One region of the Peribacillus sp. NJ11 genome, then DNA from elsewhere that is predicted to be linked to it. Evidence: predicted binding sites of a transcription regulator. Region 1 holds the regulator's gene; the other holds the start of a gene.

Evidence for each region. Region 1 encodes LexA, which represses DNA repair genes until DNA is damaged. Its sites were predicted from a motif close to CGAACATATGTTCG; they were not measured.
Region 2: the regulator LexA is predicted to act here: its motif matches at 1,807-1,820, upstream of QUF86_RS15305 (Y-family DNA polymerase).

The regions. Positions count from the first base shown of each region.
Region 1 is NZ_JAUCFO010000001.1:4,603,339-4,607,038, forward strand. It holds gene QUF86_RS22530 (YneB family resolvase-like protein) at 1-486, opposite strand, end outside; gene yneA (cell division suppressor protein YneA) at 506-817, opposite strand; gene lexA (transcriptional repressor LexA) at 973-1,596, shown strand; gene QUF86_RS22545 (glucosaminidase domain-containing protein) at 1,847-2,461, opposite strand; gene QUF86_RS22550 (hypothetical protein) at 2,814-3,101, shown strand; gene QUF86_RS22555 (esterase/lipase family protein) at 3,303-3,700, opposite strand, start outside.
Region 2 is NZ_JAUCFO010000001.1:3,095,253-3,098,952, forward strand. It holds gene QUF86_RS15290 (SDR family NAD(P)-dependent oxidoreductase) at 1-34, shown strand, start outside; gene QUF86_RS15295 (DUF3221 domain-containing protein) at 185-712, shown strand; gene QUF86_RS15300 (C40 family peptidase) at 802-1,461, opposite strand; gene QUF86_RS15305 (Y-family DNA polymerase) at 1,875-3,134, shown strand; gene QUF86_RS15310 (YolD-like family protein) at 3,161-3,493, shown strand.

The sequences.
Region 1 (3,700 bases):
TCCAGTGGAATTCCTTTGGTTATGAAGATTTTTTTGCGGACGGTATCCCTTTTCAACGGCTCTTATCATCCCGCGTTTTATTTTTAGATTATGTAGTTTCCTTTGATATTCTTCTACAATACCAACTATCTGGATGACCATGGCATCCGAATCAGATAACTCAAGTTCTCCATCGTGTGAGAGCGTATAAATTTTCACGTCTTCTTTAAGGATGACATGGAAAAGGGCTATTTTGGCATTTCCCCTCCCCAGTCTAGTTTCGTCCTGGATTAATAGAACTTCAGCTTCTTTGGTTTTAAATAGTTCAAGCATGTCAAATATGCCATCCCGATTTAACTCATAACCACTTGCCTGTTCTTTTATTATGGAAACAACTTCCACATCCATCTTTTCCGCCAATTTAACTAATTCATCTTCCTGCCTTGCCAATGATGTTTCCTGGGATTCTTTTTCTGTGCTAACCCTACAATAGATTACTGCCTTCATAATACCCTACCTTCACTACTTACTGCTGACTGGCCAAATTCTGAACAAGATCGTCCCCTTTAACCGGTATGACAATGACTTGACCAGGTTTAATCGTATCCGCCCTGACTCCATTATGCTCTTCTATCCAACCAATGAATTCTTTTTTTGTCAAATCAGCTTCTTCATACTCTTCGGCAATTTCCCATAGGGTGTCGCCTTCACTTACTTCTATAGAAAGGAAATCCTTTTTTTGATCATTGTCTAATGTACAAGAGAATAAAATTGAAAAGATGAATACCGATCCCGCTAATAGAATCGTAGAAATATAATTTTTGTATAATTTTTTCATAAATATCCCTCCAAAGCGAATGTTCGTTCGTATGTTACGTCCAAATTATAATACGAACGTTTGTTTCAGTCAACAACAAAATTCGAACTTATGTTTGTATAGAGTTGGGGGCCATGCTATAATGTAGCAAAGAACATTGGAGAAGAGGTGCACATATGACTAAACTATCAAAACGGCAGCAAGATATCCTTGATTTCATTAAAGAAGAGGTCCGCCAAAAAGGGTATCCACCTTCCGTACGGGAGATTGGCGAAGCAGTTGGACTTGCATCAAGTTCAACAGTACACGGACATTTATCCCGCCTGGAAAGTAAAGGCCTGATAAGACGTGACCCAACCAAGCCGAGGGCCATTGAAATACTGAATTTGGAGGAAGCGAACAATATCCCCAAAGTTAATGTCGTGAACGTTCCGTTACTTGGAAAAGTAACAGCGGGCATGCCGATAACGGCCATCGAAAACATAGAAGAATACTTTCCGCTTCCCGAAAGCATGGTTCCGCATGATGACCATGTATTCATGCTGGAAATCATGGGTGAAAGTATGATCGAAGCAGGAATTCATGATGGAGATTATGTCATCGTGAAACAACAAAGCAGCGCCAATAATGGAGATATCGTCGTGGCCATGACGGAAGATGATGAAGCCACTGTAAAACGATTCTTTAAGGAACCGGATTACATAAGGCTTCAGCCTGAGAACTCGAATATGGAACCAATTATTTTAAGAGATGTTTCGATACTTGGAAAAGTTATAGGCTTATATAGACAAATACACTAAAAGCGCTAACCGCGCTTTTTTTGTTTGTTTAATTTATGTCCCGAATTCTCTCATTATGCATATGGAAGACTAGGTTTTGATATATTTTTTTGATAGAATCGAGTTTTCCTAAGATTATTAACATCCTTTCTCATTTATGCCGGATGAAAGGGAAACTAACGTCTTTCTGGATATATGTATTTTGAAAAATAGGAAACCCTCATTCCAATAAAAAAAAGGGAGCGTTAAAATCCCGCTCCCTGTTAAAAGTTCATTTCACTCTTAATCTTTGGTTCACTTTAATGAGGTTAAGATCGGCCAACCCATTCCACTGTTGAATCTGTACCTGTGTAGAACCATATGCTTTGGCAAGCGCAGAGACAGAGTCCCCCTTTTTGACTATATGATAGACCTCTTCGTTGCTTGCGTCATATTTAGTTAAATCACTTGTTTCGATAAGATTCACCAGTTTTTCTATATATTTCGGGTCCGAGGCGTAGCCCGCATCGAATATTGCTTTAAGTGCCTTTTTGTAATCTTTTTCCCCAATGACAGCTGTATACAAACTTCTATTCCATGAAGTCCCCTTTACATATAGATAGGCAAGATCTTGTAGACTTTCTGCCCATGTTGGATATTTTCTGAATTTGGACCATACTTGAACGGGCGCATCGTTGACATATTCGATTGTTTGAATAATGACAGAATCTCCTTTATAGTCACCTTTTGTACCGAATATATTTTTCCCTTGATTTGCTAAGAAGCTTGTCCCATAACCACTCTCCAAACAAGCTTGTGCAATGACAACAGAAGGTAATATTTTAAATTCCTTTTGAATTTTTTGGGCATAAGGAGCAATTTCCTTAATAAACGATTCCTTACTCATTAGAACCTCCCATTATTAGTTGGATATCTTCATTCTTATCGTATTCTAAACTATGAGAAAGGTTACAGCTTGTCCAGCAAAAAAATGTTATTAATTGTTTTTCACTAAGATCAATATGGTGATAACTTACTAAGTACGGCTTCAATTTGGATTATCATTCTCCCTCTCTAGTAAAAGCCATCAAACCCATTAATATTCAATGGATTGATGGCTTTTTAATTGAACGCTGAAAATTTCAAAACCATTTGCATCAACTTTATTTGATCAATCATTTAATGAATTACTATGTATAAACCTTTTATAAATGGTAAAAATTAATTTTGTAAAACTTCTAATATAAGGTGGTGACATTATGGACTACCCAACCATCCATACAAACTTTTGGGATGCAGTGATAGCCATTCCTACCATCATGATTCTTACTCAACTTATTAAGGTCATTTTTCATATTCCACCAAAATTCATCCCTACCATCGCTTTGGGTATTGGCTTATTCATTTCCATTTTCATTAGCCACCGACATCATTTGGTTGCAGGAATTTTCATGGGCTGGTTTTATGGCTATGCAAGCATTGGCAATTATTCAGCACTCAAAACTTGTATTTTAACTTATAGGGAATCTTATCAAAAGACGGATTAAATCCTAGATGGCACTCGTTGGATTTCATGAATCTTTTTTGTTGCAGGGGGATCTGACTTGCTAAATGCCCTTCGATCAACCGCTAACTTAGGACCAATATGAAATACGGCCTGGCTGTTTCCTTTTGCTGAATCATTTCAATACATTTCACCCCAAAAAAAGACCTCTCAATTAAGAGAAGGTCTTTTCTAATCATTTTTACTATTTTTCTATATAGACCGAACGAATCAATGTACGGGTTCTTTCAGTACCATTCACATTTTTTTCCTTGACATCAATCGTTACATTATAAACACCTGATTTAGGTACTTCTGGAAGAGTACCAGAAAAATTTCCGGCGTCCATTACCTTAATTGAGCTTTTTTCACGAATTTCATTACCGTTTTCATCTATTAGATGAACCGAAAATGTTGTGCTGATTGGCCTTTTGTTATCATTCATTGGATTCTTTATTAAAAATTTTGCATCTTTTTGCTTAACTTTTCCGGCCATACTTAATGTAATGGGATTCTTTTCGTTAAAATGTGCTGTGAACAGGTATGCGTCTTTTGGCGATTTAGTCTTCAGTCGAACTCTCCAGTCACCAATTTCAAGGTTAT
Region 2 (3,700 bases), 1.5 Mb from region 1:
AACATTAGGGAAAAAAGCATTTTTTAAAAAGTAGGCTAGTTCAAAAAGGCGAAAGATGGTCTAATAATAGGCAAAGGGGAATGTCGATGACATTCCCCTTTTTTATGAAATAACGGAAGTTTTATTCCGAATAAATTGGTAACTATTTCATGGGGAATCCGTCTATTTCTTAGGAGGGATTTTCATGAAGATGATTGTAAACCTTTTTATATATATAATTGTTGCCTTTATTCTGGTTAGCTGTCAATCCTCTGATTGGAACATGCATGAAGCCATAGATAAGGGGGAAGAAGGTTTCATTACGGATCTTGACGATAAAAGGATTTTGATTAAAGGGACGTACTATAAGGTGACCAATGATACATATATTCAAGATCAACATGGTAATGACCTCGATTTCTCTGACCTGGAAATCGGGATGAAAGTGAAACCATGGCACCGGGGCGGGGTCAAGAAATCATTTCCTGGGAAAGCGGAAGCGGAATTGATTCTTGTTTTGACGGATGAAAAAAGTTTGGCCGAACAAAGGGCGGTCACTGCTGCCCTCGATCATGTCAGCAAAGCGGAAAGTCAGCGATTCATGGTTCTCGATGTCGTCCATTTGCCCTCAGAGCATGTGTATAATATTGAAATGATGAATCGTTCCAATTTGGATTCATCATTCATGGTGACTGTAGAGGATTTAACGGATGAAATATTATATATAAAATAAATCAATAAAACCGGACTGAATCATTTATGAATTCAGTCCGGTTTTTTTAATGGGATTTCGCTCACAAGGATGAGCTCATGTCCTGGATTTTATAACGTTTTCGCACCTAAATATTTTGGTTTCCAATAAGAATTATCCATATCCGTGATGGTTATTCCTTTAGAAGACGTAGCACTGATGAATTGACCATTTCCGATATAGATCCCAACATGGGATACTCCTGTTCTTCCAGAAGAAGTATCAAAGAATACAAGATCACCTTTAGCTGGTGATGATACTCTTAAACCTGTATTGGAATAGAGCAATGATGTTGTACGCGGTAAGGTAATTCCTTGTGATTTCTGGAATACGTAATAGACGAAGCCTGAGCAGTCGAATCCAGTCGGTGTTGTCCCGCCCCATTTATAGGGTTTGCCTATTAAGGTTTTTGCATAGCTAATCAGGCTTGTATTATTGACATTATAAACACCAAGCGCATTAAATGTGCCTCGGCCGGCAATTCCGTCGACAGTTAAGCCTTTGGCTTTTTGGAATTTTTTTACTGCAGATACAGAATACGTGCCGTAATATGTAGTAAGTGAACCTGAATATGTGAAATAACCTTTGGTTTTTAAAAGTTGTTGTAGTTGTTTGACATCGCTATGTGTCATTCCGGGTCTGAGGGTTTGATCTCCGATATTTGCAAAGGCTTGCAGTGGGGTTAGCATCATGGCAGATGCAACAGCAGCTGAAGCGATCCATTTCTTCATAATTTTCATTTCCTCTCTATCTATCTCTCTATTATTCTTAACAATATTATCCTACAATACCATTATGACAATTAGACATAATTTTGGTTACAATTACATTACAAAAAATGAGTAGTAAGACTAAAATTAAATAGACGAAAGCCTGTTGAAAAGGGTGGATGAATTTTAAAAAACTAAGCATATGGATCCACTTGAAATTATTCAAGTTACTAATTAATCTATTTTAAAAAAACTATATGGAAACATAGTTTAAATATGGTAATTTATCCGTTTTTAGGATCTATTATATTTTTCAAGGAAATTACAATAAAAAGTAGAAATTTGTATGAAAACTTCCATTGAATAAGAACGTATATTCGGTTAAAGTTATGAATATAATAAAAGCGAACGTATATTCTTGTTAGGGTGAAGAAATGATGGATTATGGGACGATGCCGAAACAATCAATTATGTGTATCGATATGAAAAGTTTTTATGCAAGCTGTTCTGCGGTCATGCTTGGTCTGGACCCACTCGATTGTTATCTGGCGGTGGTTGGTGATTTGAAGAGGACGGGGAGCATTGTGCTTGCAGCTTCTCCAAAAATGAAGAAGGAATTTGGCATCAAGACAGGTTCGCGGATGTTTGAGATTCCGAATGATCCAAGGATTGTCGTCGTTGAACCCAAAATGGCGACCTATTTAAGGGTCTCGACGGAAATCACCCGCTTGTTCAACCGTTATGTGCCCAAAGAAGCGATTCACGTGTATAGTGTGGACGAAAGTTTTGTGAAAGTCGATGGTGCCGCTTCTTTATGGGGAGATGCCCGGGTGATAGCTGAAAAGATAAAAGATGAAATCGAACGGGAATTACAGCTCCCCTGTGCCATTGGAATTGGTCCGAACATGCTTATGGCAAAACTTTGCCTGGATTTGGAAGCCAAACATAAAGGGATTGCAGAATGGAAGTATGAGGATGTGCCAAACAAACTTTGGCCGATTTCCCCGCTTCGTGAAATGTGGGGAATCGGCAGGCGCGTAGAAAAAACCCTTCATGGAATGGGAATATTCACGGTTGGACAGCTTGCCAATTATGATCTTGAATTACTTGAAGCGAAGTTTGGAATTATGGGCAATCAGCTTTACCACCATGCGTGGGGAATAGATTTATCGGATATGGGGGCAGTGATCATTGAAGGGCAGGTCAGCTTTGGCAAAAGTCAAATCCTGCTTAGGGATTATAAGGCGGAGCATGAGGTCAAGCAGGTCATGCTGGAAATTTGCGAAGAAGTTGGAAGAAGGGCACGTACCCATCGCAAGGCAGGAAGGACGGTCAGCCTAAGCATTGGTTACAGCAAGGATGAGTTTGGCGGTGGTTTCCATCGTTCGCGTTCGATCAGCGAACCGACCAACATTACGATGGAGTTATATAAAGTTTGCCTGGAGCTTTTTCATGAGAACTATAAGCAAAAAACGGTTCGGAGCATAGAGGTCAGACTCTCGAATATTGTGGATGATAACGAAATGCAGCTGACTTTATTTGATGCTCCGCGCTGGAAAAAGCGGGAATTGAGTTACACGGTTGATCGAATCCGCCATAAATATGGACCCAAATCGTTATTGCGTGCAGTTTCGTATACAGAAGCGGGTACAGCTGTTCACCGAAGCAGGCTGCTTGGTGGGCATAAGGCGTAAGGTTGACTTTGAAGGGAGGGAAAAGAATGATTCGTGATCGCGGCCGTATCAAATGGACATCGATGATGTTGCCGGAGCATGTGAAGATGCTGCGGGATTGGGTGGTGGAGGATGGCTATGAAACGGAGCGCATCCTGGATGAGCAGCAACTGGAAGAAATGAATGCGGTAATGGGGGAAGCGATGGAGGAAAGAAAGGATGTCGCGATTGCTCATTATGAAGGAAACCGGTATCAGCTGTTAATCGGCAGGATCCATTATTATAATGAGCTCACCCAAAAGCTTCATATCGTTGATCGCTTTCAGCAGGCTCACTATATCAGGCTTTCCGATATAGCGGATGTAAGGATAATGGAATAATGAGCGGAAGGGCTGTTCTCAAGGGACAGCCTTTCATTTTCGAAACGACATCGATCCTCTTTACTGTATTTTCTTCTTGATAAAAGGAAATCATTGGGCAAAAGAGAATCTGACTTGTAGCACGGTCAATGGAAAAAGTGATTTTCATGTCGGCCGATCTTGCAGAAGGAAGCAGGCAGTTTCGTTAACAGAAACATTTTTATCGTT